Regions from separate parts of the Massilia sp. UYP11 genome, predicted to be linked through region 1. Evidence: predicted binding sites of a transcription regulator. Region 1 holds the regulator's gene; the other holds the start of a gene.
The links. The regulator FNR, encoded in region 1, switches genes on or off when oxygen is low (the NO sensors DNR and NnrR bind a similar motif). The targets are predictions, from matches to a motif close to TTGATNNNNATCAA.
Positions count from the first base shown of each region.

Region 2: the regulator FNR is predicted to act here: its motif matches at 5,498-5,511, upstream of ABIB38_RS14195 (agglutinin biogenesis protein MshI).

Region 1 covers NZ_JBNDJE010000002.1:611,434-622,055, reverse strand. Annotated here, with positions in the region: gene ABIB38_RS06235 (hypothetical protein) at 1-255, shown strand, start outside; gene ABIB38_RS06230 (metallophosphoesterase) at 289-1,122, shown strand; gene ABIB38_RS06225 (penicillin-binding protein 1A) at 1,132-3,411, opposite strand; gene ABIB38_RS06220 (SDR family oxidoreductase) at 3,630-4,676, shown strand; gene ABIB38_RS06215 (transporter) at 4,777-5,592, shown strand; gene fnr (fumarate/nitrate reduction transcriptional regulator Fnr) at 5,698-6,459, opposite strand; gene ABIB38_RS06205 (TorD/DmsD family molecular chaperone) at 6,658-7,341, shown strand; gene ABIB38_RS06200 (formate dehydrogenase) at 7,328-7,543, shown strand; gene ABIB38_RS06195 (formate dehydrogenase subunit alpha) at 7,561-10,380, shown strand; gene fdh3B (formate dehydrogenase FDH3 subunit beta) at 10,396-10,622, shown strand, end outside.
Region 2 covers NZ_JBNDJE010000009.1:47,150-57,771, forward strand. Annotated here, with positions in the region: gene ABIB38_RS14175 (response regulator) at 1-1,420, opposite strand, end outside; gene ABIB38_RS14180 (GspE/PulE family protein) at 1,733-3,436, shown strand; gene ABIB38_RS14185 (type II secretion system F family protein) at 3,453-4,685, shown strand; gene ABIB38_RS14190 (type II secretion system protein) at 4,883-5,344, shown strand; gene ABIB38_RS14195 (agglutinin biogenesis protein MshI) at 5,558-6,490, shown strand; gene ABIB38_RS14200 (hypothetical protein) at 6,487-7,134, shown strand; gene gspM (type II secretion system protein GspM) at 7,131-7,823, shown strand; gene ABIB38_RS14210 (hypothetical protein) at 7,820-8,167, shown strand; gene mshL (pilus (MSHA type) biogenesis protein MshL) at 8,179-9,981, shown strand; gene ABIB38_RS14220 (ExeA family protein) at 9,981-10,622, shown strand, end outside.

The DNA.
Region 1 (10,622 bases):
GAAGACCGCTGGGCCGCCTGGTTCGAGGCCCTGGGCCCGGCCTTGCTCGATCCGGGCAGCCTGACGCAGGACAGCATCGAGATCCCGAGCCGCCTTCTCGGCCCCAAGCCGTCCGGCGGCTCGCTGTCGGGCTACTCGGTGATCGAGGCGGCGGACTTCGACGCGGTGGTGCGCCTGGCGCAGGATTGCCCGATCTTCGACGAGCGCGGCTCGGTCGAGATCGCGCGGCTGGGGGCCGGGGCCGGCGCGGCCTGAAGCCGGGCGGCGCCTGCGGTATACTCGGCGCCCATGCGCATCCAGCTTTTCTCCGACCTGCACCTCGAACGCTACCCCGGCTTCCAGCCGCTCATCCTGCCGGACACCGACGTCGTGGTGCTGGCCGGCGACATCGGTTCCTACCAGGCCGGCTCGCGCCTGGAAACCCAGGATTTCGGACTCGAGCGCTTCTCTCCCGCATTGCCGGCGCTGGCCGGCAAGCGGGTGCTGTTCATTCCCGGCAACCACGAGTTCGATGCGCTCGACCATGCCGCCGCCTATGACCGGCTGCGCGCCACCTGCGAGCGGCTCGGCATCGTCTGGCTCGACCGCGAGATCGTGGTCATCGATCACGTGCGCTTCATCGGCACCACCTTGTGGAGCGATTTCGACGCGCTGGCGCTGCGCGAGGCCGACCTCACCAGGCAGCTGCAGCAGCGCAACAAGGCGTTCCGCGCGGCGAACTATTACCTGAGCAAGAACACGACCCTGAAGGATGGCGAGCAGGTGCTGGCCGAGGGCATCCGCGCCATGTCGCTCGATTGCCAGGCCTGGCTGGGCGCGGCGCTGGCCACGCCGTTCGAAGGCAAGACGGCCGTCGTCACCCATTTCGCGCCGAGCCTGATGAGCGCCGATCCGCGCTACGGCCTCTCGGCCGGCACGGCGGGCTTCTGCAATGCGCTCGACGGCCTGTTCAAGCACGCGCAGCTGTGGATGCACGGCCACCTGCACTGCCTGAACGACTACGTGGTCGAGGGCCGCGACGGCCCCCTGTCCTGGTCATGCCGCGTGGTGGCCAATCCGCTCGGCTACCTGAGCAAGGGCGAGCAGGAGGGTTTCCGGCCCGAGCTGGTGATCGAGCTGTAGGCAATCCTGCTACTGCGTCGCCTCGCCGGCCGACGAGAGGGTGCCCATCAGGGCCTCGAATCCGTCGCCTGCCTCTGGCGGGCGTTCCTGTTCCGCATGGTCGGCATACTCGGCATACACCCAGTCGCCGCCGGCGCGCGCCACGCCTTGCGGCGGCAGCGGCTCGTGCTGCGCTGTCTTCGCCAGCGCCACGCGCATGAAGTCGATCCACATCGGCAGCGCCAGGGTCGAGCCGAATTCGCGGCCGCCGAGCGAGCGCGGCTCGTCGTAGCCCATCCACGCGACCGCCGCCACCCCGCCGCCGTAGCCGGCGAACCAGCCGTCGACCGCGTTGCTGGTGGTGCCGGTCTTTCCGGCCAGGTCATGCCTTTGCAGTTGGCGCGAGGCCGCCGCCGCGGTGCCGACGCGGGTGACGTCGCGCAGCATGCTGTCGACGATGAAGGCATTGCGCTCGTCCAGCACCCGGGCGCTTTCCTGGCGCGGCCGTGGCGCCGCATGCTCGAACAGGACCTTGCCGTCGCCATCCTGGATGCGCGCGATCAGCCACGGCTGCACCCGGTAGCCGCCATTGGCCAGCACCGCATAGGCGCCGGCCATCTGCAGCGGCGTGACGGCGCCGGTGCCGAGGCCAAGCGTCAGGTTGCGCGGCTGGCGCGCGGCGTCGAAGCCGAAGCGCGCCAGGTGCGCGCGGGCATAGTCGACGTCCAGCGCGTGCAGCATCCGCACGGTGGGCACATTGCGCGAGCGCGACAGCGCGTGGCGCACCGTGACCGGACCCTCGAACACATTGTCGTCGTTGCGCGGCGACCAGTTGGCATGGGCCTGCCCGGCGTTCAGCTCGAGCGGTTCGTCGAGGATCTGCGTGCCCGGGAAGAAGCCGCGTTCCAGGCCCGCCGAATAGACGAAGGGCTTGATGCTCGATCCCGGCTGGCGCCAGGCCTGGGTCACGTGGTTGAACTGGTGGACCGAGTAATCGAAGCCGCCGACCAGCGCGCGGTAGGCGCCGGTGTCGGTGTCGAGTGCCACGAAGGCGGCCGCCACCTCGGGCAGCTGGGCGATCGACGGGGCGCCGCCGGCGGGCCTGGCCAGCCGGATGACGGCGCCGGGCGCCAGTCGCGTCGCCGGCCTGGCCTTGCCCGACAGGGCGCCAGCGGCGAAGGCCAGCCCCGCTCCGGTGATCTCGACGGCCTCGCCGTTGGCAAGCAGGGCGCGCACCCGCCTGGGCGAAGCGGCGACGACCACCGCCGCGCTCAAGCCGTCGACAAAGGGGCGTTTCTGCAGGGCGGCGGCGATCGCGTCCAGTCTTTCGCCGGCGCCGGCCGGCAGCGCGATGCGCGCTTCCGGGCCACGGTAGCCGTGGCGGCGGTCATAGGCGAGCACGTTGCGACGTACCGCTGCGTAGGCCGCATCCTGCTCGGCGGCCACGATGGTGGTCGTCACCGTGATGCCGCGCTCGTAGGCCGCCTGGCCGAACCGGGCATGGACGGCCTGGCGCGCGAGCTCGGCGACCCAGGCCGCGCGCCGATTCAGGGTGGCGCCGTCGCTGCGCACCTGCAGGCGCTCGGCCAGGGCGTGGCGGTACTGCGGTTCGGTGATCAGCGCCAGTTCGCGCATGCGCCCCAGCACGACCTGCTGGCGCTTGCGGGCCGCCTGCGGATTCGATACCGGGTTGCTGCTGGAAGGGTTCTGCGGCAGGCCGGCCAGCATCGCGATCTCGGCCAGGGACAGTTCGGGCAGCGGCTTGCCGAAATACGTGCGCGCCGCGCTGGCGAAGCCGTAGGCGCGCTGGCCGAGGTAGATCTGGTTCAGGTAGACCTCGAGGATCTGGTCCTTGGACAGCGCCTGCTCGATCTTGTAGGCGAGGGCGACCTCGCGCAGCTTGCGCGGCAGGGTCTTGTCGCGCGACAGGAAGAAGTTGCGCGCCACCTGCATCGTGATGGTCGAGGCGCCCTGGCTGCCGAAGTCGCCGATATTGGCCTTGGCCGCGCCGAGCGCGCGGATCCAGTCGACCCCGCCGTGCTCGTAGAAACGGGTGTCCTCGATCGCCAGCACGGCCGCCTTGAGCAGCGCCGGCACCCTGGATACGGGGACGAACTCGCGCCGCTCGGCGCCGAATTCGCCGATCAGGACCTGGTCGGCGGTGTACACGCGCAGCGGGATCTTCGGACGGTAGTCGGTGACGGCCTTGATGTCGGGGACCTCCGGCAGGATGGAGGCGCCGGCCACGCGAGGGGCGGTCGCGAGCAGCAGGGAGCAGAACAGGATGACGAGGGAGCGGGGTGATTTCATGACGGCTTCGTGGACGGTTGGTCGAACGCGGCCGATCTTACTGTCGCGCGCCGCCCGGGTCATGCGCAAAGGCCCAGGTAGCGCGACATGCCCCAGAGCGCAGCGTCTGGCGCTACCTTGGTAGCGCCGTCGGTGGGCGGCGCATTCGGGGCAGGGGCCGACGCGGGTCGCACGGAACGGGTATCCTTGCGCCAGTCGATTTTAATCAGGAGAGATGGATGAACACCAAATACAGCGCACTGGTCGTCGGCGCCAGCGGCATCATCGGCCATGCGGTCGTGCGCGAGCTGCACGGACGACCCGACTGGAAGGTGCGGGCCTTGCCGCGCACCTTCGTGGACGGCGTCGAGACCGTCAAGGCCGACCTGACCGACGCCCAGGCCAGCGCCAGCGCCCTGGAAGCGGCGCGCGATACCACCCACGTGTTCTACGCCGCGCTCAAGGGCGGGACCGACCTGCTCGACGAGGAGCGGATCAACGCCGGCATGCTGCGCAACCTGCTCGACGGCCTGAAGGCGGTCGGCGCCCCGCTGCAGCGCGTGGTGCACTATCAAGGGGCCAAGGTGTACGGCGTGCACCTGGGCCACGCGCAGGCGCCGTTCTACGAGGACGACCCGCGCCACATGACGCCCAACTTCTATTATGCCCAGGAAGACCTGCTGCGCGAGCGCGCCGCCGCCGGCGAGCTCGAATGGTCGATCCTGCGGCCCGACGTGGTGGTGGGCGACATCGCCGGCAATCCGATGAATATCGCGATGGTAATGGGCATGTTCGCCGCGCTCAGCAAGGACGCCGGCGCGCCGCTGCGCTTCCCGGGAACCGACAAGGTGTATTCGGGGGTGCTGGCCCAGACCACCGATGCCGACTGGATGGCGCGCGCCAGCGTCTGGGCGGCGCTCGATCCGGCGGCGCGCGGCGAAGCGTTCAACCTGGTCAATGAACCGTTCCGCTGGGAGCGCGTGTGGCGCCAGGTGGCGGCGGCCTTCGACATGGAAGTGGGACCCACGCAGCCATTCTCGCTGGCCAGGCAGATGCCGCTCAAGGCGGCGGCGTGGGAGCGCATCGTGCAGCGCCACGGCCTGCAGTCGATGCCTTTCGAGAAGCAGGTCGGCTGGTGGTTCGGCGACTTCGTGTTCAATACCGAGTTCGACATGGTGTCGGACATGGGCAAGATCCGGCGCGCCGGGTTTACCGAAGCGGTGGAGCCCGGCGCGACGATCGTCACCGCCCTCGAGCGGCTGCGCGCTGCAAAATGGCTGCCCTGACGGTGTAGCTGGCGCGGGCGCCGACGGCGTAGAATGGCCGGGTTGCGACGGCGCCGGCCCTGCCTTCGCATCCTGTGTCCAATCTCGCCTATCCGACCGCATGATTTTTCCACCATCCCTTACGCGCCCGCGCCGTCAGGCAGCGCTCCTCGTGCTGGCTTGCAGTGCCGGGGCGGCCCTCGCCGATGACGGCGACGCCATCAATCCCGACCGCCCCGACGTCGCCAACTCCAGCCAGGTGGTCGGCCATGGCCGCTTGCAGCTCGAGATCGGCGTCGACTGGGCTCGCCAGCGCAACGACGACCTGCACGTGCGCACCTTGAGCACGCCGGCGCTGCTGCGTATCGGCCTGGGAGACACGACGGAACTGCGCGTCGAGACCGACGGCCGCAGCATCGAGCACGCCGTCGATCCGGCGACGCGCGCACGCACCACGAGCGCGGGCTGGAACGCCACGTCGATCGGATTCAAATGGCGTTTTGCCGACGGCGAGGGCGTGCGTCCTGCGCTGGGGCTGATCGGCGCCATCGCGCTGCCGACCGGCAGCGCGGCACTGCGGGCCAAGGGTGTCCTGCCGCAGATGGTGCTGGCAGCGGAATGGGAGCTGCCAAACGGCTGGTCGCTGGCCGTGACGCCGGGCGCCGGCGCCGATGTGGACGATGACGGCGCGCGTTACCGCTACGCAATCCTGGCGGCGTCGCTGGGCAAGAAATTCACTGAACGCGTCCAGGGATTTTTTGAAGTGGCGGCGCCGCAGATCGCCTCGGCGTCGCATGGCTGCGATCGGGTGCAGGTCGACGCGGGCGTGAGCTGGCGACTGAACAGGAATTGCCAGGTCGATGCGATGGTGGTGCATGGGCTGAATCGGCATACGCCCGATCTGGGCCTGGCGTTCGGGTTATCGGTGCGACGCTGAGGCCGCAGCGGTTGCATCGGTCATCCGCGGTGCAGCCGATCGCCCCGGCGCACGCGGTCGTCACTGCGCAGGTGCAGCTCGCAAGAGAGCCGCGGCGTCATGGCTTCACGCCATCGGGCTGCAGGCGTCGGTGCCGGCCGCCAGCGCCTTGAGCTTGACCGGATCGAGCAGCGTCACTTCGCGCCTGTCGACGTGGAGCCAGCCCTGCTTCCGAAAGCGCGACAGCAGGCGGCTGACGCTCTCGATGGTCAGGCCCAGGTAGTTGCCGATGTCTTCGCGCGACATGCGCAGCTGGAAGCGGTCGGCGGCATAGCCGCGGGTGGCGTAGCGCGCCGACAGGTTCACCAGGAATACGGCGAAGCGCTGCTCGGCGCGCATGTTCCCGAGCAGGAGCATGACGTTCTGCTCGCGCGTGATTTCCTGGCTCATGATGCGGTGAAAGTGACGCAGCAGGGTCGGCACCTCGCCGAACAGGTCTTCCAGCCGCGTGAATGGAATCTCGCACACCTCCGAGTCTTCCAGCGCCACCGCGTCGCAGTGGTGGGTGCCGCTGATCGCGTCCATGCCCAGCAGTTCGCCGGCCATCTGGAAGCCGGTGATGTGGGCAGCGCCGGCGGCGTTCACCAGGCTGGTCTTGAAGTGGCCGAAGCGCACCGCGTACAGGTTGCGAAACGGCTCGCCCACGCCGTACAGGCGCTCGTCGCGCGCGAGCCGGCGGCGCCGGCCGATGATCTGGTCCAGGCGATCGATCTCGGCGTCGTCGAGGCCCATCGGCAGGCACAACCGGTGCATGCTGCACTGGGCGCAGGACTTGAGCGCATGGAGGTTCAGGTGCGGCTCGGCTTGCCGGGGCAGGGGCTGGCTCATCAGGAATGGTCGTTGTTGTTCGGCACACCGGGAATTATAGACGCCTTGCCTGGCTGATCCTCCTGCACTGCCGCTCGTCGAATTTCTTGCAAGAATTGTGATGCACGCTGCCGGAATGCGTTGGCCGCAACTGTGCGCGCTCGATATGAATCGGCGTCTACACTTGGTCCACAACTTGGACAACTGGAGTGATCGACAGTGTCATCTTCAAGTGCGAGCGGGTCCGCCGATACCGCCTTCTTCGCGGTTGCCGCGCCGGCCGCACCGCCCAGCGGCGAAGACCAGGCCAGGGCCGACCTCTACGCCTTGCTCTCGCGCCTGCTCCTCGCGGCGCCCGACGCCGCCTTGCTCGCCGCGCTCGCCACCAGCGATCCGATCCTGGCCGAGGGCGGCGATCCGGCGCTGGAACGCGCGTGGGAGCCATTGACCCTGGCGTCCGGCGTCATGGACGCCGAGACCGTCCACGCTGAATTCAACGCGCTCTTCGTCAGCATCGGCACGCCGCCGGTCGACCCGTATGGCTCGCGCTACCTGGCCGGCTACATGAACGACACGCCGCTGGCGCTGCTGCGCGCAGACCTGGCGCGGCTTGGCCTCGCGCGCATGCGCGGCCGGGGCGAGTTCGAGGACCACCTTGGCGCGCTGTGCGAGACCATGCGCGTGCTGGCCGCCGGCGCCCCCGGCATCCGGCGCCAGCCGCTGGCGCTGCAGCGGCGGTTCTTCGAGGCCCACATCGGCGGCTGGTGCATGCGCGCGCTGGACGACATCGCCGCTGCCGACGGCGCCAACTATTACCGCCTGGTCGCGCGCTTCGCGCAGGCATTCCTGGCAATCGAGGCGGAAAGCTTTGAAGTGGAAGGGGAGACCGATGAGCAAGCATGACCAACAGACGCCGGGCCAGCCCGATCCGGCGCGGCGCTGCTTCCTGAAGGCGGCTCCGCTGGGCGCGCTGGCGGTGGCCGCCGCCGCCCCGGCAAGCGCGGCCCTGGAGGCCGCCCCGGCGGCGCCCGACCCCAGGGTCAAGCGCGGCTACCACGAGACGGAGCACATCCGCCGCTACTACGAGACCGCCGCCTACTGGTAGGCAAGCCGAGGTATCCCATGTCACTGGTCAAGTCTACGCGCGACAGCGCCCTGAAGCGGCGCCACTTCCTGGTCGGGGCCGGCGTCGCCGCCGGCGCCGGCGCCCTGGCGCGCCACCTGCCGCTGAACGTGATCGAAGCGGCCCAGGCCGATCCGGTGCCGAATACCCCGGTGCCCACCGAGGTCAAGCGCACCGTATGCAGCCACTGCTCGGTCGGCTGCTCGGTGGACGCGGTGGTCGCCAACGGCGTCTGGGTGCGGCAGGAGGCCGCCTTCGATTCGCCCATCAATATGGGCGCCCACTGCGCCAAGGGCGCCTCGGTGCGCGAGCACGCCTTCGGCGAACACCGCCTGCGCTATCCGATGAAGCTGGTGAACGGCAAGTACCAGCGCATCTCCTGGGACCAGGCGATCGACGAGATCGGCGACAAGCTGCTGCAGCTGCGCAAGGACGCGGGGCCGGATGCGCTGATGGTGATCGGCAGCTCCAAGCACAACAACGAGCAGGCCTACCTGCTGCGCAAATGGGTGTCGTTCTTCGGCACCAACAACTGCGACCACCAGGCGCGCATCTGCCACTCGACCACGGTCGCGGGCGTGGCCCAGACCTTCGGCTACGGGGCGATGACCAACTCGTTCAACGATCTGCACTACAGCAAGGCGGTGCTGTTCATCGGATCCAACCCGGCCGAGGCGCACCCGATCTCGATGCTGCACTTCCTGCACGCCAAGGAGCTGGGCGCCAAGATGATCGTCATCGATCCGCGCTTTACCCGCACCGCGCGGTTCGCCGACCACTACGTGCGCGTGCGGCCCGGCACCGATATTCCGCTGGTGTGGGGCATGCTGTGGCATATCTTCAATAACGGCTGGGAAGACAAGAAGTTCATCGAAGAGCGCACCTGGGGCATGGAGGACGTGCGCGCCGAGGTCATGAAGTGGCCGCCGGCGAAGGTGTCGGACGTGACCGGCGTGCCGGAATCGGCCGTGCGCATGGCGGCCGAGATGCTGGCCACCAACCGTCCTTCGTCGGTGGTCTGGTGCATGGGCATTACCCAGCACCATGTCGGCACCGCCAATGTGCGCGCGCTGTCGATCCTGCAACTGGTGCTGGGCAATATTGGCATCCCGGGCGGCGGCGCCAACATCTACCGCGGCCACGACAACGTCCAGGGCGCGACCGACGTCGGCCCCAATGCCGATTCGCTGCCCGGCTACTACGGCCTGGCCGAAGGCGCCTGGAAGCACTTCGCCGCGGTCTGGGGCGTCGACTACGAATGGATCAAGTCGCGCTACGGTTCCCGTGAGCTGATGGAAAAGCCCGGAATCACGGTGTCGCGCTGGTTCGACGCGGTCAACGAGCAGAACCAGTTCATCGACCAGCCGAGCAATCTGCGCGCCGTGCTGTACTGGGGCCACGCGCCGAACAGCCAGACCCGCCTGCCGGACATGAAGGCGGCCATGCAGAAGCTCGACATGATGGTCGTGATCGACCCCTATCCGAGCATGACGGCGGCGATGCACGGCCGCACGGACGGCGTCTACCTGCTGCCGGCGGCGTCGCAGTTCGAGACCCAGGGCTCGTGCACCGCCTCGAACCGTTCGATCCAGTGGCGCGAGCGCGTGATCCAGCCGCTGTTCGAATGCAAGACCGACCAGGAGATCATGTACCTGTTCGCGCGCAAGCTGGGCTTCGCCGAGGAACTGTGCAAGAACATCAAGGTAGTGCACAACGAGCCGGTGATCGAGGACATCCTGCGCGAGATCAACCGCTCGTGCTGGACCATCGGCTACACGGGCTGCTCGCCCGAGCGGCTCAAGCTGCACATGGAAAACAAGCACACGTTCAACCCGACGACGCTGCGCGCCGATTCCGGCCCGTGCAAGGGCGACTACTACGGCCTGCCCTGGCCATGCTGGGGCACGCCGGAAATGAAGCACCCCGGCACGCCGATCTTGTACGACCTGAGCAAGAGCGTGGCCGAGGGCGGCCTGCCGTTTCGCGCCAACTGGGGCGTCGAGCATAACGGCTCGAGCCTGCTGGCGGCCGACGGCTCGGCCAACAAGCACAGCGAGCTGGACTTCGGCTACCCGGAGTTCGACCACGTGTTCCTGAAAAAACTGGGCTGGTGGGCCGAGCTGACCCCGGCCGAGCAGGCCATGGCCGATGGCAAGAACTGGAAGACCGACCTGTCGGGCGGCATCATCCGGGTCGCCATCGCCCACGGCTGCGCGCCATTCGGCAATGCGCGGGCGCGCTGCAACGTCTGGAACTTCCCCGATCCGGTGCCCGTGCACCGCGAACCGCTGGCCACGCCGCGGCGCGACCTGGTGGCGCAGTACCCGACCTACGACGACAAGGCCAACCACTGGCGCCTGCCGACGCTGTATCAATCGGTGCAGGCGGTCGACTTTTCGAAAGACTTCCCGCTGATCATGACGTCGGGCCGCCTGGTCGAGTACGAGGGCGGCGGCGAGGAAACCCGTTCCAATCCCTGGCTGGCCGAGCTGCAGCAACACATGTTCGTCGAGATCAACCCGCGCGACGCGGTCCAGATCGGCGCCAGGCTGGGCGAGTACGTGTGGCTCGAGACGCCGACCGGGGCGCGCATGAAGATGATGGCGATGGTCACCGAGCGCGTGCCGGTGGGCCTGGTATGGGCGCCGTTCCACTTCGGCGGCTGGTGGATGGGCGAAGACCTGGAGCAGCATTATCCCGAACATGGGGCGCCGATCGTGCGCGGCGAGGCCATCAACACTGGCTGGACCTATGGCTATGACGCCGTGACCATGATGCAGGAAACCAAGGTATCGCTGTGCCGCGTGGTGCGCGCCTGAGCTGAGGAGACCGACATGCCAGCAAGAATGAAATTCATCTGCGACACCGAGCGCTGCATCGACTGCAACGGCTGCGTGACCGCCTGCAAGAACGAGCACGAACTGGCCTGGGGCATCAACCGGCGCCGCGTGGTGACCATCAACGACGGCATCCCGGGCGAGCGCTCGGTGTCGGTCGCCTGCATGCATTGCACCGACGCACCGTGCCTGGCCGTGTGCCCCACCAACTGCATCTACCACAC
Region 2 (10,622 bases), on a different contig from region 1:
GGTCGGGTCCATAGACCGGGAAGTAGCTCGAGATCCAGTGACGCGTGCTGCCCGGCGCCGACGGGGCCTCGCCGGCGGCCTCGATCTCGACCAGCGGCCGGCCGCTGGCTAGCACGCGCCGGTAGTTCGTTTCGAATTCCTCCCCGATCGGTCCCAGCAGCTCGGGCAGGCTGCGGCCCGCATGGTCGCGCGCCGGGCGGCCGTTGATGTCGGCCAGGTAGTCGTTGACCATCACCACCCGCAGCTCGCGGTCCATGAAGCACAGGCCGACGGGGATCGAGGCATATACCGTCTCCAGCTGCGCCTTGGAGCGCTCCAGCTCTTGCGTGCGTTCGGCCACCAGCGTCTCGAGGCCGTGCCGGTGTTCCTGCAGCTCGGCGTCCACCCGGCGCAGCGCACGCGCCACCGTCTCCACCTCGCGGATGTTCGAGAGCGGCAAGACCAGCGGCGCGCCGCGTCCCAGCTGTTCGGCGGGGCCGGCCAGTCCCTGCACGGCGCGCGCGATCGAGCCGCCCAGGGCCCAGGCCAGGGCCAGGCTGATCGCCAGCATGCCGCCGATCGCGGCCACCGTCTTGGCCATCGACTGCCCCAGCAGCTCGCGCGCCGCGTGGTACGGATAGCGGATCGTCACCACCCAGCCATGTTCGGGGGAACGGGCAAAGGCCGCGTAGCCGCGCGCCCCGCCATCCTGCGGCAGTTCGACGGTGCCGGCGCCGCCGCTTGCCACGGCCTTGGCCAGCGCCGGCGCCATCGGCAGGCCCAGGTGCTGGCCACGGTCGCCGCTGCGCGAGATGGTCAACAAGCGGCGGTCGTAGATGCCGGCGATCCAGCCTTCCGGCAGGTGCTGGCTGTCGAGCAGCTCGGCCATGCGGCGCGGACGCAGGTGCACCGACAGCACGAAGCGCACCTCGCCCTCCTGCCAGATCGGCACTTCGACCGACAGCGCGTACTGGCCGCCGTCGTCCAGCCGGTGCAGGCCGGAGGCCACGGTGTTGCCGGTCACGGCCACGCGCCGGATGTCGTCCTCGTTGCCGGTGCGCGGCAGCGAAACGCCGATGGGATAGCGAGTATTAATCAACGGCATACCGTTCGGCAGGCTCAGGACGAAGGCCTGGGCCGGGAAGTCGGGCCGCAGCAGGCCCCTGGCCATCTCGTGGATGGCGACCATGTCGCCCCGGGTCATGATCGACGTATTGGCCAGGACCCGGGCCGCGGTCTCGCCGCTGTCGATGTCGCGATCGACCGCCGCCGCCAGTACCTCGGCCACGGTCTGGGCGTCACGCGAAACGTGGTTGCGCTCGCGTACGGCGGCGTCGCGCGCCAGGGCGACGTAGCCGACCAGGATCGGCAGCGCGCACGCCAGCACCAGGATGTACAGCTTGGCGCGGATCGAAGGCAGCGAAAGACGGGCAAACGGCAAGGACGACTCCTGGTTTTAACGTGGTAACGGACACAGCCAGCATGTTAGCTGGCCCCATCCATGCCGCATAGCACCGGTTTTAATTGCCATCGTGCATCGTATTCACCCTGCAACATGCCGGACCTTCCACCTGGTCCGGATTGAACGCCACAGATGCGTCAGTCGAAGGGAGATTGTTACCGGAAGGTGAGTGGAAGATACTGGCAACGAGGCGAAACCGAGACAGAATTGCGCGCCCGCATGATGCTGATAATCACTATTGTGCCTTCAGGCATTAGAATCCCTTTTGCAGGAATTAACCCAAGGGATGGTATGGCAAGGCCAGAGAAAGTCCGCCTCGGCGAAGTGCTGATGCAGCAGAAACTGTTGAGCGAAGAGCAACTCCAGCAGGCGCTCGCCGATCAGAAGCGTACCGGCCGCAAGCTCGGCCGCGTGTTCGTCGAAAGCGGCTTCGTCACCGAAGACCAGATTTCGGGCGCTCTGGCGCGCCAGCTCGACATCCCTTACCTGAACCTGAAGTTCTACAACATTAACGCCGAGCTGGTGCGCCTGCTGCCCGAGACCGCGGCGCGGCGTTTCCGCGCGCTGGTGCTGGAAGACCGCAAGGAAACGATGCTGGTCGGCGTATCCGACCCGACCGACCTGTTCGCCTACGACGAGATCGCGCGCCTCATCAAGAAGGGTGTCGAGCTGGCGGTGGTCAACGAGACCGAGGTGCTGGCCGCGATCGACCGCATCTACCGCCGCACCGGCGAGATCACGGGTCTCGCGCGCGAGGTCGAGGCCGACCTGGGCGATGCGTCGATCGACTTCGGTGCGCTGGCCGCCAATCCGGGGCTCGAGGAAGCGCCGATCGTCAAGCTGCTGCAATCGGTGTTCGACGACGCGGCCCAGGTGCGCGCATCCGACATCCACATCGAGCCGCAGGAGGGGCGGCTGCAGATCCGTTTCCGTATCGACGGCGTGCTGCACCTGCAGACCGAGGCCGACCTCAAGGTCGCCACGCCGCTCGCGTTGCGCCTCAAGCTGATGGCCGATCTCGACATCTCCGAGAAACGCCTGCCGCAGGACGGCCGCTTCGCGGTCAAGGTGCGCAGCCAGCGCATCGACGTGCGTATTTCGACCATGCCGACCCAGTTCGGCGAATCGGTGGTGATGCGTCTGCTGAACCAGGTCAGCGCCAACTTGCGCCTGGATGCGATCGGCATGCCGGCGCGCCTGGTCGAGCGCTTCCGCGCCATCGTCGCCCGGCCGAACGGCCTGGTGCTGGTGACCGGGCCGACCGGCAGCGGCAAGACCACGACGCTCTACAGCGCCTTGTCCGAACTGAACTCGGTCGAGAAAAAGCTTATTACGGTCGAGGACCCGGTCGAATACCGGCTGGCGGGCATCAACCAGGTGCAGGTCAACGACAAGATCGAGCTGTCGTTCGCGCGCGTGCTGCGCTCGGCGCTGCGGCAAGACCCGGACATCGTGCTGGTCGGCGAGATGCGCGACCAGGAAACCGCCGCCATCGGCCTGCGCGCCGCGATGACGGGTCACCTGGTGCTGTCGACGCTGCACACCAATGACGCCGCCTCGACCCCGCTGCGCCTGATGGACATGGGGGTGCCGCGTTATATGGTGAGCGGCTCGCTGCAGGCCGTGCTGGCCCAGCGCCTGGTGCGCGTGATCTGCGAGAGCTGCACCGTCGACTACCGGCCGGCCGCCAACGAGATCGACTGGCTGCGCGCCGAACTGGGCGAGCAGGCCGCGAGCACGCGCTTTTATCACGGCAAGGGCTGCTCGCACTGCAACGGCACCGGCTATCGCGGCCGCACCGGCGTCTACGAATTGCTGGAGATGACGCGCGCCGTCACCGACGCCGTCAACCACCCGGATCCGGGGCATTTCCTCAAGGTCGCCCAGGGCGAGATGCGCGGCGAGACCTTGCGCCGCCACGCGGTGAGCCTGGCGGTGCAGGGGCGCTCGACGATCGCCGAGGCGATGCGGGTCAGTAACCAGATGGACGACTGACGCCCGGGACTGATCGATGCCATATTTCGCCTACAAGGGCCGCAATGGACGCGGCGAGCAGGTAACGGGCGTGCTCGAGGGCGCGGACAGCGGAGCCGTGGCCGACCAGTTGTTCGGCAGCGGCGTCACGCCGATCGAGATCAGCGCCACCCGCAAGCGCGCCGGCGCCAAGGGCCTGCTCTGGCGCGAACGCCTGTTCGAGAAGAAGGTCACGTCGATGGACGTGCAGCTGTTCAGCCGCCAGATCCATACCCTGCTCAAGTCGGGCGTGCCGATCATGCGCGGCCTGGCCGGGTTGCAGGAGTCGGCCATCAGCAAGTCGTTCGCGCGCGTGATCAAGGACTTGCGCGAGTCGCTCGACGCCGGGCGCGAGCTGTCGGCGGCCATGATGCGTCACCCCCAATGCTTCTCGCCGTTCTACCTGGCGATGGTGAAGGTGGGCGAGATGACCGGGCGCCTCGAAGAAGTGTTCCTGCGCCTGTTCGACCACCTGGAGTTCGATCGCGACATGCGCGAGCGGGTCAAGACGGCGCTACGCTACCCGGGCTTCGTGGTGATCGCGATGGTCCTCGCCATGGTGGTGGTCAACATCTTCGTCATCCCGCAGTTCGCCTCGGTGTTCAAATCGTTCGGGTCCGAATTGCCGCTGATGACGCGCATCCTGCTGGCGACCTCCAGCTTCACGGTCACCTGGTGGCCGGCGATCGCCGGCGGCGCGGCGCTGGCCTGGTTCGGATTTCGCGCCTGGACCCGCACCGCGAAGGGGCGGCTGGACTGGGACCGCTGCAAGCTGCGCCTGCCGATCGCCGGCAAGATCATCCACAAGGCCACGATGGCGCGCTTCGCGCGCAGCTTCGCGCTGTCGATGCGCAGCGGGGTGCCGATCGTGCATGCGCTGACCGTGGTCTCGCAGACCGCCGACAATGCTTACCTGAGTTCGCGCATCGAGCAGATGCGCGACGGCGTCGAGCGCGGCGAGAGCATCCTGCGCACCTCGACCGCGGCGAACGTGTTCACGCCGATCGTGCTGCAGATGATCGCGGTTGGGGAAGAAACCGGGTCGATCGACGACCTGATGGACGAGATCGGGCAGATGTACGAGCGCGAGGTCGACTACGAACTCAAGACCTTGTCGAGCCAGATCGAGCCGATCCTGATCACCTTCCTCGGCGCGATGGTGCTGATCCTGGCGCTGGGGATCTTCATGCCGATGTGGGACCTCGGGCAGGCCGCGCTGCATCCGAAATGAGCGCCGGCCGGGCGCCATGTTGTAAAAAGCACGCACGGGCCCGATGAAACTTAAAATTTCATCAATGAAACATTGCAATATGGCGACCTGTTTTCCGCCAAGACATCAAAGTTGCGAGTTCTCACGGTAGAATCGTGCAGCAGTGTAGCGCTAGGCAGCATGGCCACTCGTCCTATTATCGTCATGGAGAAGAAATAATGAAAGGCAGTTTTAACAAGAAAGCGCAGAGTGGTTTCACCCTGATCGAGCTGATCGTCGTGATCGTCATCCTGGGTATCCTGGCCGCGACCGCGCTGCCGAAATTTGCGGGCCTGGGCGGCGATGCCCGCGCAGCTGCAGTCCAGGCCGCGCGCGGCTCGCTGGTGTCGACGTCGGCCATGCTGCATGGCAAGTGGCTGATCAATAACGCCAGCTCGATCACGGTCGAAGGCGGACACGTCGTGGCGATGGAGCACGGGTATCCAACCGCCGCGACGATGGCGAGAGCGGCGGGTGTGGACGAAGAGTTCACCACAACCCCCATCGGCACCAAGGGTTTGCGCGTTGTGCCTAAGAACTTGCCTGCAGATCTCGCGGATACGTGTAATGTCGTCTATACGGCCCCAGAGAGTGGCGGCGCCGCTGTGGTGACGGTGGCGAATCCCCTCAAATGTGAATAACGAATCGGGCACCATCGAAGCGCTGCCCAGGCAGCGCTTTTTTATCGCGACAACCGACCCGGTAACGAACTCCTTCTATCCTGATGTACGTATGCCACGCTGGAATCGGTCAATTGCAGGATTCGCGAGTTTCTGCGATTTTTCCGCGTAGCATTGTCTATAATCAAGAGAGTTCTGCCACCGGCAACCGTCTCGACTACCTTAGCTGCCTGCATGCGCCTGTTTAATAGAGCAAAAAAGAAGGATGGCTGGCTAGCCATTGCTTTGCTGCGAGATGGGGTGGCGGCCGTCACAGTCGACTGCCACGCGAATGCGAGGCCGGCTCTCGGCGTGATGCAGTTCTTCCCTGGCCACCCTGGCGTTGACGCATTGGACAAGGTGGCGCGCGAGGGTCAAGTCGCATCGCGCCACGTCGTCACGCTGCTGGCCGGCGGCGAATACCAGATTCTCAACGTCGAAGCGCCGAACGTGCCGCGAGATGAAATGAAGACGGCCATGCGCTGGCGCCTGAAGGATATCCTCGATTTCCCGGCGCTCGAGGCGACCATCGACGTGCTCGACATCCCGCTGGACGCCAGTTCACGCGCCCAGCAATCGATTTTCGCGGTCGCCGCCCGCAACACCGTGATCCAGCCGCGCCAGAAGATGTTCCTCGACGCGAAAGTCGACCTGCATGCTATCGACATCCCCGAAATGGCCCAGCGCAACGTGTCGGCCATGCTGGAGCCGGAAGGGCGCGGCGTCGCCATGCTGTCGTTCGGCGACGACGGCGGCCTGCTCACGGTGTCGTATCGCGGCGAGCTGTATCTGTCGCGGCGCTTCGACGTGACCCTGGACCAGCTGCTCGAGGCGGACCACGAGCGCAAGCACCAGAGCTTCGACAAGATCACCCTGGAGCTGCAACGCTCGCTCGACCATTTCGAGCGCCAGTATTCCTTCATCAGCGTCGCCAAGCTGGTGCTCGGCCCGTCGGCCGTCACTGGCCTGGACGAATACCTGTCGAGCAACCTGTACACGCCGGTCGAGACGCTCGACCTGGCCACGCTGTTCGACCTGTCGCGCACGCCCGAGCTGGCGGACCGGGCGCAGCAGCAGCGCTTCTTTCTTGCGATCGGCGCCGCGCTGCGCGAAGGCGAGGGCGCATGAAGCAGCAGATCAACCTGTTCAATCCAGCGTTCCAGCCGCAGAAGCAGGCGCTGTCGAGCGCCACCATCGCGCTGGCGGTCGGCGCCGTGCTCGCCGGCGTCGCCATCCTCGCCGTCATTGGCCAGATGGAAACGACGGAACTCCGGCGGCAGGCCGACAGCGGCGCGGCCCAGCTCGAACTGCGCCAGGCGCGCCTGGCGTCGGCCAACCGCGAATTCACCCCGCGCCAGAAGGATGCGACGCTGGAAGCGCAGACCGCCGAGGCGAGCAGCCGGCTGGCCGCCATGCGCCACATCACCGGCGCGCTGTCGCGCGGCGAGCTGGGAGCCGCGGGCGGCTTCGCCGGCTACTTCGAGGCGCTGGCGCGCCAGAGCGCGCAGGGCCTGTGGCTGACCGGCGTGACGATCGGCGCCGGCGGCGCGCAGATCGGCATCAAGGGCCGCACGGTCGATCCGGCCATGGTGCCGGGCTACCTCAATCGCCTGACCCATGAGCCGCTGATGCAGGGCAAGTCGTTCGCCAGCCTGCAGATCGGCGAGGCCGCGCCGCTGCAGGTGCAGGATGCCGAGGGCAAGCCGGCCACGCGCCCGGCGCCCTATATCGAATTCAGCCTGCAATCGCTTGTCGAGGAACCTGTTCCATGAGCGGGCAAATCAAGGAGCGCATCCTTCAGCTGCGTGCGCGCATCGACGCGCTGTCGCTGCGCGAACGCGCCCTGGTGTGCCTGGCGGCGTGCGCGCTGCTGGCCATCCTCGGCCACGCGCTGGTGCTCTCGCCGATGGACGCGGCGCGCGAGGCGCTGCGCAGCCAGATCGCCCAGCAGCGCGCCGACATGGCCGCCATCGACGACGCCATCACGGGCCGCGTGCAAGCCTTCCAGCTCGACCCCGACGCGCCGGCGCGCACGCGCCTGAATGCGCTGCGCCAGGAGGTGGGCCAGCTCGGCGACCAGCTGCTGGCCATCGAGCACGGCCTGGTGCCGCCCGAGCGCATGGGCCCACTGGTCGACGGCATCCTGCGCGCCAACGGGCGCCTGAAGCTGGTGTCGATGCGCACCTTGCCGGTCGAGCCGCTGGCGGGGCCGGCGAGGTCATCGCCAACGTCGGCGCCAACGTCGGCGCCGGCCCCCGCCCCCTTGCTGTACCGCCACGGCATCGAAGTCACGGTGCGCGGTAATTATCTCGACATGGTCGACTACATGAGCGCACTCGATGCGATGCCGACCCGGATGTTCTGGGGCCGCGCGCAGCTCGACGTGGAGGCGTATCCCGCCGCGCGCCTGACGCTCACCCTGCACACCCTGAGCCTGGACCGACAATGGATGAAGCTGTGAAAAACCTGTTCCTGAGCGCGCTGGCTTGCCTGGCGCTGTCCCACCCCGCCGGCGCGCAGACGCTGCTCGATCCGACCCGTCCACCGCCGGGGATGGACCGGATCGCGCCCGAGGCCAACGCCGGCGACGATGGGCCGCGCCTGCAATCGGTGCTGATCGCGCGCCATGCGGGCGGCCGTCACGTGGCCGTGATCGACGGCGAGACGGTGCGTCCGGGCGAGACCTTCAAGGGCGCGCGTGTGGCGCGCGTCAGCGCCAACGAGGTCGTGCTGGTGCGCGGCGCCGAGCGCCAGGTGCTGCGCATGGACGCGCCGCTGCCGGGCATGACAGCCGCCGCCAAATGACGAGGCAATCCATGACCAAGCTTTTCGCGACTCCCTGCGCGCTGGCGGCGGCGCTGTTGCTGGGCGCTTGCCAGAGCGCGCCGCCGAACGCCACCTACGACGCCATCGCCCAGGAGATGGCCAAGGCCAGCAGCCAGCCGGCGTCGCGGCCGGCGGTCGACGATGCGGTGGCCAATGCGCTGCTGCCGCCGGCCGCGGCCCTGGCCAGCCAGTTGCCGAAGGCGCGGCCGGCGCTCGAAGAGCGCTTCAACGTCGCCTTCAACAACGTGCCGGCGCAGCAGTTCTTCCGCTCGATCGTGGCCGGCACCCGCTACAACATGCTGGTGCACCCGGACGTGAGCGGCAACATCAGCGCCAACCTGAAGGACGTGACCCTGGTCGAGACGCTCGAAGCCGTGCGCGACATGTACGGCTACGACTACCGGATCGAGGGCGCGCGCATCAGCATCCGTCCGCTGACGATGCAGACCCGCATGTTCCACGTGAACTACCTGACCGCCCAGCGACGCGGCATGTCGAACCTGCGCGTGTCGTCGACCTCGGTGGCCGACGCCGGTAACAACAACGGCAACAACGGCGCGATGGGCCAGGGCCTCGGCAACGGGGGCGGGCAGAACGGCCAGAACGGCCAGAACGGCCAGGACGGCAACGGCCAGAATGGCCAGCGCCAGCTCAACAGCACCGACGTCCAGACCAGCTCCGACAACGACTTCTGGAAGGACCTGAAGGAATCGATCGCCGCCATCGTCGGCACGCTCGAGGGCGGGCGCAGCGTGGTGGTCAGCCCGCAGTCCGGCGTGCTGGTGATCCGCGCCATGCCCGACGAACTGCGCAATGTCGACGCCTACCTGAAGGCGACCCAGCTGTCGGTGGACCGCCAGGTGATCCTTGAAGCGAAGATCCTCGAGGTGGAGCTCTCCGACAGCTACCAGAGCGGCATCAACTGGGCCTCGTTCGCCTCGTTCCGCGGCGGCACCGCGAACCGCGTCTCGAGCGGCATGATCTCGCCCGGCGCGAACCTGGCGCCGCTGCCGTTCGACGGCGGCCAGCCGGCCCCGATCAACAACGGCTCGGGCCTGTCGGCCAGCACCGGCTTCTCGCTGTCGAACGCGGCCAACGCGGCCGGCTCGCTGTTCGGCTTCGCCTTCCAGACCAATAATTTCGCGGCCCTGATCACCTTCCTGGAGTCGCAGGGCAGCGTGCACGTGCTGTCCAGCCCCCGCATCGCGGCGGTCAACAACCAGAAGGCCGTGCTCAAGATCGGCACCGATGAATTCTTCGTCACCGGCATCACCAACAACATCAGCACCAGCAACAACACCACCATCGTCAGCCCGAGCGTCACGGTGCAGCCGTTCTTCTCGGGCGTGGTGCTGGACGTGACGCCGCAGATCGACGACAAAGGGAATATTCTGCTGCATGTTCACCCGTCGGTGAGCCAGGTCACGACCGTCAACAAGGACGTCGACCTGGGTTCGGGCGGCACCCTGCGCCTGCCGCTGGCGGCGTCGAGCACCTCGGAGCTGGACAGCATCGTGCGCGGTCGCGACGGCCAGGTGGTCGCGATCGGCGGCCTGATGCGCCAGGCCGCGAGCGGCGACACCGACCAGCTGCCGGGCGCCGACAGGATCCCGCTGCTGGGCCAGCTGTTCCGCAACAAGAACCGCATGAGCCAGAAGCGCGAGCTGGTGGTGCTGATCAAGCCGACCATCGTCGAAGGGGCGAGCGACTGGAGCCAGGACATGCTCGACGCCGGCCGCCGCATCGAACAGCTCGACCCGCGCAGCCGCGGTCGCACCCTGGGCGCGGACTGATGTACGCGACGCACTTCGGCCTGCGCGAGCTGCCGTTCGGGATCACGCCCGACACCAGCTTCTTCTTCGGCAGCCCGCGCTCGCAGGAAGCGCTGAATACGCTGCTGGTGGCCACGCGCGGCGGCGAAGGCTTCATCAAGATCACCGGCGAAGTCGGCACCGGCAAGACGCTGCTGTGCCGCAAGTTCATGGCCACGCTGGGCGAGGGCTTCGTCACCGCCTACATCCCGAATCCCTATCTGGAGCCGCGCACGCTGATGCTGGCGCTGGCCGACGAACTGGCGATCCCGCTCGCGCGCGACGTCGATCAGCACCAGTTGCTCAAGGCGATCAATCTGCGCCTGCTCGAGCTGGCCGGCCAGGACTTGCGTGTGGTGCTGTGTCTCGACGAGGCGCAGGCGATCCCGGTCGAAAGCCTGGAAGCGCTGCGCCTCTTGACCAATCTCGAGACCGAGAAGCGCAAGTTGCTGCAGATCGTGCTGTTCGGCCAGCCGGAGCTGAACCGCAAGCTCGAACTCGACGCGATCCGCCAGTTGGCCCAGCGCATCACCTTTCATTATCACCTCGGCCCCCTGAGCCGCGACGACCTCGATTTCTACGTGGCGCACCGCCTGCGCGTGGCCGGCTTCGGCGGCGCGCGC